DNA from 3 places in the Streptomyces sp. ICN903 genome. Region 3 is predicted to be linked to each of the others. Evidence: riboswitches for the same ligand, from Rfam matches in the RefSeq annotation. Region 3 holds a riboswitch; each other region holds the start of a gene.

Region 1 (3,266 bases), on a different contig from region 3:
CAGCTCGGCGCGCCCGCCTCCGATCGCGCCCCCTTCCGCTCCGGCCGCCTCCCCCTCGCCGCCGTCCACGCCCACCAGTTCCCTGATCAGGGTGTACTGGGCGTGGTTGGTGTCCTGGTACTCGTCGACCAGCACATGGCGGAAGCGGCGGCGGTAGTGCTCGGCGACGTCGGGGAACGCCTGGAGCAGGTGGACGGTCGTCATGATGATGTCGTCGAAGTCCAGGGCGTTGGCCTCGCGCAGCCGCGCCTGGTACATCGTGTACGCCTCGGCCAGCGTCTTCTCGAAGCCGTCGGATGCCCTGGCCGCGAAGTCCTCCTCGTCGACCAGCTCGTTCTTCAGGTTCGACACCTGGGCGCTGAACGACTTGGGCGGGAAGCGCTTGGGGTCCAGCTCCAGGTCCCGGCAGACCAGCGCCATCAGACGGCGGGAGTCGGCGGCGTCGTAGATCGAGAAGCTGGAGGTGAAGCCGAGCCTCTTGCTCTCGCGCCGCAGGATGCGCACGCACGCGCTGTGGAAGGTGGAGACCCACATCGACTGCGCGCGCGGGCCGACCAGCTCCGCAACGCGCTCCTTCATCTCGCCCGCGGCCTTGTTGGTGAAGGTGATCGCGAGGATCTCCCCGGGGTGGACGCCGCGCGCGCCCAGCAGGTGCGCGATGCGGTGGGTGAGCACCCGCGTCTTGCCGGACCCGGCGCCCGCGACGATCAGCAGCGGCGAGCCGGTGTGCACCACGGCCGCGCGCTGCTGGTCGTTGAGCCCCTCCAGCAGGGCGGCCGGGTCGACGACGGGACGGGCCGCGCCGTTGCCGTAGTGGGCGTCGCGCACCCCGCCCGCGCCGAAGGCGCCCGCGAAGAGGTCGTCGGGGACACCGTCCTCCGGCGGCGCGGACGCATCCTCCGGTGGAGGAGGCGGCTCCTCGTCCCCGGAGGGCTCGAGGTCGGCCAGGAAGCTGTCGTCGAAGAGGCTGCTCATCGCCGTCGAGTCTAGGACGCCGTGCCGCCGGGCGGGGCGGCGCTCCTAAGATGGCGGGCATGACCGACGTCCCCGCGCCCCGCCCACGTCCCGGCTCGGAACTGCGCGCCGGGCACACCGACCGCGAGGCGGTGGCCGAACGGCTGCGCGAGGCCGCCGGCGACGGCCGCATCGACCTGGAGGAGCTGGACGAGCGGCTGGAGAAGGCGTTCGCCGCCAAGACCTACGGCGATCTGGAGGCACTGGTCGCGGACCTGCCCGGCCAGGACCCCGCGGGTCTGGCCCCGAGCGACCGGGAGCCGCTGGCGCTCAGGACGGTCGCCGGGGACGTCCGGCAGGACGGCCACTGGGTGGTGCCGGAGCGGATCACCGCCAAGACCACGCTGGGGCGGATCGTGCTCGACTTCACGCGGGCGGAGTGCCGCCACCGCGAGGTCTTCGTGGAACTGGACGCGGGGATGGGCGAGATCAAGGTCGTCGTGCCGCGCGGCTGGACGGTGCGGGCCGAGGGGGTCACCTCCGGAATGGGCTCCGTACGCAACCGGGCCACCGAACCGCCCGTGCCCGGCATGCCGGTGCTGCGGATCAGCGGCGGCTCCAAGGTGGGGACGATCGTCGTGCGCCACCCGTACCGCTGGCCCGGGCGCCGCTCCCGCGACTGAGCGCCGCCGTCTCCGCCGCGGCCGGTTCTCCCGAAACGGACGATAACCGACCGATAACGAATCGGTTTCGGGATATACCGAACACCAGTCTTCACAGGAGCCCCACCGGTGCTCTACGGTCCAGCGTCAGGCGGCCCGGACCCCTCGCCGGCGACAGCGCCGGCACGGGCGGCCTCCGCCGAGCCCGGCCGTGCGGCCGGGGCCGGGGACCCAATCCCCACGGGGTGAATCGGGCCCGCGGGCCCGTAGGGCGGACTTCCGACGCCCGAACCCGTCAGCTAACCCGGTAGGCGGTGTTCCACGGAAGGAGCGCTCGCCTTGGCGTCGCACCGCAGACCGCGTACCCCCCTGCTGTCCCCCTCCTCCCGGCGCGGAGCGGTCGGGCTCACCACCGCGGCCATCGCCTCCGCGACCCTCCTGTCCCAGGGCCCGGCCCATGCCTCGCCCGAGGACGACAGGCCCTCGATCGAGGAGGTCCGCGAGCGGGTGGACGCGCTGTACCGGGAGGCGGGCAGCGCGACGCAGAAGTACAACGCGGCCAAGGAGAGGACGGACGAGCAGCGCGAGAAGGTCGACCGGCTCCTCGACGAGGCGGCCGAGCGCACGGACAGGCTCAACGACGCCCGCCGGAAGCTGGGCGGCTACGCCACCGCGCAGTACCGCACCGGAGGGGTCTCCGGCACCGCGGTGCTGCTCCTGTCCGACAATCCCCAGGACTTCTTCGGCCATAAGCACCTGATGGACCGGATCACCGACCGCCAGCGCCAGGCCGTCGACGACTACCGGGACCAGCAGCGCGCCGCCCAGAAGAAGCGCTCGGAGGCCTCGGCGAGCCTGGCCGAGCTCACCGACGCGCAGGAGGAGCTGGCGGACAGCAGGAAGACTGTCCAGGGCAAGCTGGCGCAGGCCCGCAAGCTGCTGTCCGAGCTGACCGCCGAGGAGAAGGCTCGCCTGGCCGCTGCCGAGCGCAAGCGGCAGGAGGAGGCCCGCCGCAAGGCGGCCGCCGCCGCTGCCGAACGCGAGCGCCGGGAGGAGGCCCGCCGCGAAGCCGCCGCCGAGAGCGGGGAGCAGGCCGAGGCTCCGGCGGACAGCGGCACGGGCACGGGCACCGGCGGCACGGACACCGGCACCGGCACCGCGGACGGCTCCTACGCCGCGAAGGCCGACAAGGTGCTCGCCTTCGCCGAGGCCCAGCTCGGCAAGCCGTACGTCTGGGGCGCCACCGGCCCCAACTCCTACGACTGCTCGGGTCTGACGCGGGCCGCCTGGCTCAGCGCCGGCGTCTCACTGCCGCGCACCACCTACGACCAGGTGGAGGCGGGCACCCGGATCGCCAGGGCCGAAATGCGGCCGGGCGACCTGGTCTTCTTCTACGACGACATCAGCCACGTCGGCATCTACGCGGGCGGCGGCCAGATGATCCACGCGCCGAAGCCGGGCGCCGAGGTGCGCTACGAGTCCGTCGACCACATGCCCTTCCACAGCGCGGTCCGTCCGGCCTGAGACGAACGGCCCGGGACGAACGGAGGGCGGCGGTGCCTCGCACCGCCGCCCTCCGCGGGTGTGACCGGCTACACCCACATGACGGCGATGAAGATGTTGGCGACGGTGAGCAGGCCGATGGTGCCG
Region 2 (3,266 bases), on a different contig from region 3:
TCCTCCCGTGCTGACTTGATGCTGACTACGCCGCGTACAACTCCGGCATGAAGCGCAGAACGGACACCCGCACCCCGGCGGCCCGCGAGTCGCAGTGGGTGTGGTGCGCGGGCCGTCGACCACGCCTGGCACGGCGGTTCCCCATCAAGTCCTGCTTGTCGAGTCTTTCCGCGGATCTCGCTCCGGACGGTGACGCCCTCCATGGTTCAGCGGGGGACTCGCCGGCGAGTCACGGCGCCGGTCGTGCCGACTGGTCGATTTCCCCGGCGCGCGGCGATCTCGGGGTGGCACGATCAGGGTATGAGCGGTGATCCGTTGCTGGTCCGTGCCCGTGGCCTGTGGGAGGTGCTGGCCGCTGCGCCCGTCTCGTTCGAGCCGTCCGGCGGTGTGACGGTGGTTGCCTCGCCCGAGTCGGGGCTCTGTCCGCCATCTTGGGCAGGCATCGTCGTGCTGGGTGACGCGGCGATCGTCACCGCACCGACGGGGGCCGCCGCGAGAGCGTTGAGGTGCGCGGTGGCCGAGGTGCCGACGGACTCACTCACCGAGGCCGATGTGCTCCGGGCGATACTGCCCGTTGCCGAAGTACTCGGCCCTGCCACCTTGGGATACGTGTCCTCGGACGACTTCCGTCCTGCGGTGGCCGGTGCGGCCGTCGAGGACACGACCCCTGGACATCGGGAACTCCACGGGTTGGTGAGATCGGTGGGGCGGGAGGAAGCGGGTGAGAGCGGGATGGAGGAGATCACCTCTCCCGCGTTCATCGTCCGTGAGGGAGCCGAGGTGACAGCCGCGGCCGGGTATCGGACGTGGCCGGCTTCGACCGCGCACATCAGCGTGCTGACGGCCCCGCTTCACCGGGGCCGCGGACTGGCCCGGCGGGTGGCTTCCGCAGCGGTGGCGCATGCGCTCGCTGCGGGCCTGATGCCTCAGTGGCGGGCTCGACCGGTGGAATCCCGCAGGGTCGCAGCCGCCCTGGGTTTTCGGGAGTTGGGGACACAGCTGAGTCTTCGTCTCGACCAGGGCAAGCTCAGCTAGGAGCTGTGTGATGTTGTGATCAATCGGCTGCTTGCAGGAGATCTCCGAGCCAGATCACCGAGGCCCGCAGTTCGGGGCCGGCGAGGTGGCTCTCAGGTGTCTTGTCGAAGCGTGTGGCGATGCCGCGCCAGTCCTTCGGTTGGTCGATCGCCCGCTCGACGGTGTTTCGATCACGGTAAAGACCGGCGTCTTGGGTGACGGGGCGCTCGCCCCGGCTGCCACTCTTCTTGCGGTCGGCGGCCTGATCCTTCTTCTCCGGGACGACGGCCTTGCTGCGGAGTCTGCGCGGGGAGGCGCGGTTGGCACGGGACGAGTACGCCATGTCTGCGGCGACCGCGTCCGGCCGGGAGCGGCCCCGAAGACATCGGGGGTGGCCCGGTCGCGCGGTGAGCGGGGGCGGGAATCCGGTGAATCGGCCTCCTTGTGTGCTCCTGGAGCTTAAAGCTGTTTGGTGCGGAAAAAGGCGATGTAAGGAACTGCCTTTCCGGTGATGTGTTCGGAGTCACAGTTTCGATCGTCTCGCTCGCCCTTCGCGGGAAGATCCAATTCTCCTGTCTCCCGGATTCTCCGTGTCACCCGGAGAATTGACTCGTACTCGATCGTCCCGGGAGGTCGTGAGCCGGTCGGGATCCTGTGCGGACCGTGTTCATGATTCACGACTCGGTGACAGCGCGAAGGGCCTTGTTCTTCCGGCGCCTTGTCTCCGTGAATTGGTTGTGTTTATGTGTCCTGGCCTCCGCCGCATCGCGGGGGTTCCACCGCCGGGACGCCGAGTCCTGCCGCCCGGCCGGTGGAGGGAGCGCAGCCGACCATGGCAGGAGCGGGGAAACCGAGTTAAGTGCCGCGACCGCGATTTTTCCGCGATCCGGCTTGGGGTGAAGCCCTTCCCGAAGTGCCCTCGGGCACCCGGGAAGGCCGGGCAACTCCAGCCCGAATCCGACAGCTAACCTCGTAGGCGTGGGAGAGGACTCACACCCATGTCTCGTGGCCGCCACCGTCGTCCGAGCAAGTCTTTGATTTCCCGTCAGTTCTCCCGGATCTCCCTGGTCGCCGCGGCCGGTGGCGCGGGAATCGCGGCGCCGATGGTCGCGGCCGGCAGTGCGAACGCGGCTTCCGCCGAGGTGTGGGAGAAGGTCGCCGAGTGCGAGAGCAGCGGCAACTGGTCCATCAACACCGGCAACGGCTACTACGGCGGACTGCAGTTCTCGCAGTCCAGTTGGGAGGCGGCCGGCGGCACCGAGTACGCGCCGCGCGCCGACCTGGCCACCAAGCAGGAGCAGATCGCCGCCGGTGAGAAGCTGCTCGAACTCCAGGGGCCGGGAGCCTGGCCCACCTGCGGACCGGCGGCCGGGCTCACCCGGGGCTCCGGCGCCCCCGGCAGCGCCCCCGCCACCCAGACGGGCGGCGAGTCCGGGGTGAAGACGGGGACGGAGTCCGGGGCGAAGGCCGGGGCCGAGCGCAAGCCCGCCGCCGGCTCCCACACAGTCGCACCCGGCGACACCCTCCACCGGATCGCCACCGCCCACGGTGTGGAGGGCGGCTGGCAGGCGGTCTACGACGCCAACCGCGAGACCGTCGGCGACAACCCGCACCTGATCTTCCCCGGCCAGGAGCTGAGCCTGGCCGCCCGGTCCTCCGGCGGAGAGCAGGAGCGCGCCCCGGAGCGCGCCGACCGTACCCAGGCCCGCCCGGCCGCTGAGAAGACCGCCCCCCAGGCCTCACCGAAGACCTACGCGGACAACCTCGACGGCTGGATCCGCGAGGCCCTGGACATCATGCGGGCCAACGGCATCCCCGGCACCTACGAGGGCATCCACCGCAACATCATCCGCGAGTCCGGCGGCAACCCGAACGCGGTCAACAACTGGGACATCAACGCCCAGCGCGGCACCCCCTCGATCGGCCTGCTCCAGGTCATCAAGCCCACCTTCGACGCCTACCACGTCCCGGGCACGGCGAACAGCCAGTACGACCCGGTCGCCAACATCGTCGCCGCCTGCAACTACGCGGCCGACCGCTACGGCTCGATCGACAACGTCAACGGGCCCTACTGAGCCGACCGGGACCGCGGCGACCGGGACTGCGGCGACCGGGACTGCGGCGACCGGGACTGCGACGACCGGGACTGCGACGACCGGTCCCGCGGACCCCGAGGCCCCGCCCCTCGCCCTGCTGCCCCTTGTGGCGGCGCGAAAGCGCCGCCACAAGGGGCAGGGCACTTTCGGGGGGAG
Region 3 (3,266 bases):
GCGCCGGGTTCGGCTTCGGAGGCAGGTGAGATGGGTCACTCCGCCGAGCTGCTGGCCCGGGCCGGGGAGCTGCTGGAGGCCCACCCCGTCGCCGACGGCCACAACGACCTGCCCTGGGCGCTGCGCGAGCAGGTGGGTTACGACCTGGACCGGCGCGACATCGCCGGCGACCAGTCGGCCCATCTGCACACCGACATCCCGCGGCTGCGCGCGGGCGGGGTGGGCGCGCAGTTCTGGTCGGTCTACGTGCGCACCGACCTGACGGGCGACGCCGCCGTCAGCGCCTGCCTGGAGCAGATCGACGTGGTGCGGCGGCTGGCCGACCGCCACCCGGCCGACCTCAGGCTCGCCTTCACCGCCGACGACATGGAGGCGGCCCGCGCCGAGGGCCGCATCGCATCCCTGATGGGCGCCGAGGGCGGCCACTCCATCAACAACTCCCTGGCCACGCTGCGAGCCCTGTACCGGCTGGGCGTGCGCTACATGACGCTCACCCACAACGACACCATCGACTGGGCGGACTCGGCCACCGACGCCCCGCGCCACGGCGGCCTCACCCGCTTCGGCGAGGAGGTCGTGCGGGAGATGAACCGGCTGGGGATGCTGGTGGACCTCTCCCATGTGGCGCCCGCCACCATGCGCGACGCCCTGCGCGTGACGACGGCGCCGGTGGTCTTCTCGCACTCCTCGGCCCGCGCGGTGTGCGACCACCCTCGCAACATCCCCGACGACGTGCTGGAGCGGCTTCCGGTCAACGGCGGTGTGGCGATGGCCACATTCGTGCCGAAGTTCGTGCTGCCCGCCGCCGTCGCCTGGACCGAGGCCGCCGACGAGAACATGCGCGCCCACGGCCTCCACCCCCTGGACGGCACCGAGAGGGGCCTGGCGGTCCAGCGCGCCTACGAGGAGGCCAATCCGCGCCCGGTCGCCACGGCGGCGACGGTCGCCGACCACCTGGACCACATGCGCGAGGTCGCGGGCATCGACCACATCGGCATCGGCGGCGACTTCGACGGCACGGCCTTCACCCCGTCCGATCTGAGTGATGTGTCCGGATATCCGCATCTGGTGGCCGAGTTGCTGGACCGTCGCTGGTCCGAGGCCGACCTCGCCAAGCTCACCTGGAAGAACGCGGTGCGCGTGCTGCGTGACGCGGAGGCGGTCGCCCGCCACGAACGGACCAGGCGCGGCCCGTCCATCGCCACCATCGGACAGCTCGACGGGTAGCTCCCCGGCCCCCTCGTGATTCAACTCACGAGCCGGCCCTCCCCGGTGCGTCGCTCTGCGTGCCGGAGGAGGGCCTTCCGCGTTATCGGCCCTGGCAGTGGAGGAAAGTGACACCACGTCAGAGGAAGGATCCGCCACTCTTCGAGAAGTGAACACAGCGGACGGTGACGATCGGACGATCATCAAAGCCTTCGAAACGGGCGTCCTGTGACCCATCGGCTTGTATCGGCGGAAACGATGTGTCTACCGTTCTGGCCGCGCCGTACGAATGTGCGGCGGCCCGCTGTCGAACGCCGAATCCTGTCAACGGCGGCGGGCTGGACCATCCACACCACCCGATGGCAGGAGCGGGGGACCCAAGGTAAGTCGCCGTCCCGGGCCCATGAGGTCCGTACGGGACGGCTTGGGGTGAAGCCATGCCGCGGCACACGCCGCGGCACACATGGCCGGGCAACTCCAGCCCGAACCCGACAGCTCACCTCGCAGGCGTAGGAGAAGGAGCACACCTATGTCCGCACGCGGACGTCACCGTCGTATCCGCAACAGCCGCCTCACCCGTCTGTCGCTGGCCATCTCCGTGGGCGGCGCCGGAATGGCCCTCCCCCTGGTGGCCGCCGGCGGGGCCAGCGCCGCCTCCGTCGACACCTGGGACAAGGTCGCCCAGTGCGAGAGCACGGGCAACTGGTCCATCAACACCGGCAACGGCTTCTACGGCGGCCTGCAGTTCACGCAGAGCACCTGGGCCGCCTTCGGCGGCACCGAGTACGCGCCGCGTGCCGACCTCGCCACCAAGGACCAGCAGATCGCCGTCGCCGAGAAGGTGCTGGCGGGGCAGGGCCCGGGCGCCTGGCCCGTGTGCTCGGTCAAGGCCGGCCTGACCAAGGGCGGTCCCGCCCCGGCCGTCTCCCCCGACGGTCAGAGCAACCCGACCGAGCAGAAGGAGCAGGCCCCGGCCGCCGCTCCGAAGGCCGAGGCCAAGCCCGAGAGCAAGCCCGAGGCCGAGCCGAAGCAGGAGAAGAGCGAGTCCGAGGCCGCGCCGCAGCGCGCGGACCGCGGTGAGCGCGCCCACAGCCACGACCACGGCGAGGGCACCTCCTACGAGGTCGTCGGCGGCGACACCCTCTTCAAGATCGCCGACGCCCAGGGCGTCCAGGGCGGCTGGGAGCGCGTCTACGAGGACAACCGCCAGGTCATCGGCGACAACCCGAACCTGATCTTCCCAGGCCAGGAGCTCACCCTGGGCGGCGCCGCCGCCCAGCAGAAGGCCGCGGCCAAGCCCGAGACCAAGCCGGCTCCGAAGCCCGAGAAGGCCGAGAAGACCGAGAAGGCCGCCCCGAAGGCCGAGAAGACCGAGAAGGCCGAGGCCGTGCAGCAGTCGGCCGAGCGTGCCGACCGCAGCGACCGCGGTGCGGTCACCGGCTACACCGCCCCGGTGAACGCCGCCCCGTCCGGCTCCTACAAGGCCTCGGGCGCCCGCTGGTCCAACGGCCACACCGGTGAGGACTTCGCCGCCGCCTCCGGCACCCCGGTGAAGGCCGTCACCAACGGCACCGTGGTCTCCGCCGGCTGGGGCGGGGCCTACGGCAACCAGGTGGTCATCCGCCACGAGGACGGCCGGTACAGCCAGTACGGCCACCTGTCCTCGCTGTCGGTCAGCGCCGGCCAGACGGTCAGCACCGGCCAGCAGATCGGCGCCGTCGGCTCCACCGGCAACAGCACCGGCCCGCACCTGCACTTCGAGATCCGTACCGCCCCCGGCTACGGCTCGGACATCAACCCGCTGGCCTACCTGCGCGCCAACGGCGTCAGCATCTGAGGGTCCTGACCCCCACCGGCCCGGTCACCCGGGTCCGGTCGAGAGGCGGGCGGGGCAGGGGTGTGCGAACACCCCCGCCCCGCCCGCCTCTTCTTCGTGCCTTCGCCCCGGCGTCCTGCGTCCGCGTGCCCCCACGGGCGGCCGGCTCACTCGACGCAGAGGCAGAAGGGGTGCCCGGCCGGGTCGCGGTAGACGCGGAAGTCGAGCTCGCCCCCGTCGCCCT

The links. Region 3 has a riboswitch for cyclic di-AMP ahead of L7D48_RS01335 (transglycosylase family protein). Riboswitches for the same ligand answer to the same signal wherever they lie in the genome.
Region 1: another riboswitch for cyclic di-AMP. It lies ahead of L7D48_RS19125 (NlpC/P60 family protein); the one in region 3 lies ahead of L7D48_RS01335 (transglycosylase family protein).
Region 2: another riboswitch for cyclic di-AMP. It lies ahead of L7D48_RS29535 (transglycosylase family protein); the one in region 3 lies ahead of L7D48_RS01335 (transglycosylase family protein).

The regions. Positions count from the first base shown of each region.
Region 1 is NZ_JAKMAY010000193.1:3,568-6,833, forward strand. Features, by position in the region: gene pcrA (DNA helicase PcrA) at 1-975, opposite strand, end outside; gene L7D48_RS19120 (DUF1707 domain-containing protein) at 1,035-1,637, shown strand; cyclic di-AMP (ydaO/yuaA leader) riboswitch at 1,804-1,945, shown strand; gene L7D48_RS19125 (NlpC/P60 family protein) at 1,956-3,140, shown strand; gene L7D48_RS19130 (hypothetical protein) at 3,209-3,266, opposite strand, start outside.
Region 2 is NZ_JAKMAY010000048.1:17,990-21,255, reverse strand. Features, by position in the region: gene L7D48_RS07650 (GNAT family N-acetyltransferase) at 301-1,035, shown strand; partial or broken gene L7D48_RS07645 (IS5/IS1182 family transposase) at 1,055-1,393, opposite strand; cyclic di-AMP (ydaO/yuaA leader) riboswitch at 1,830-2,006, shown strand; gene L7D48_RS29535 (transglycosylase family protein) at 2,049-3,089, shown strand.
Region 3 is NZ_JAKMAY010000006.1:4,743-8,008, reverse strand. Features, by position in the region: gene purE (5-(carboxyamino)imidazole ribonucleotide mutase) at 1-29, shown strand, start outside; gene L7D48_RS01340 (dipeptidase) at 31-1,227, shown strand; cyclic di-AMP (ydaO/yuaA leader) riboswitch at 1,509-1,731, shown strand; gene L7D48_RS01335 (transglycosylase family protein) at 1,736-3,043, shown strand; gene L7D48_RS01330 (VOC family protein) at 3,190-3,266, opposite strand, start outside.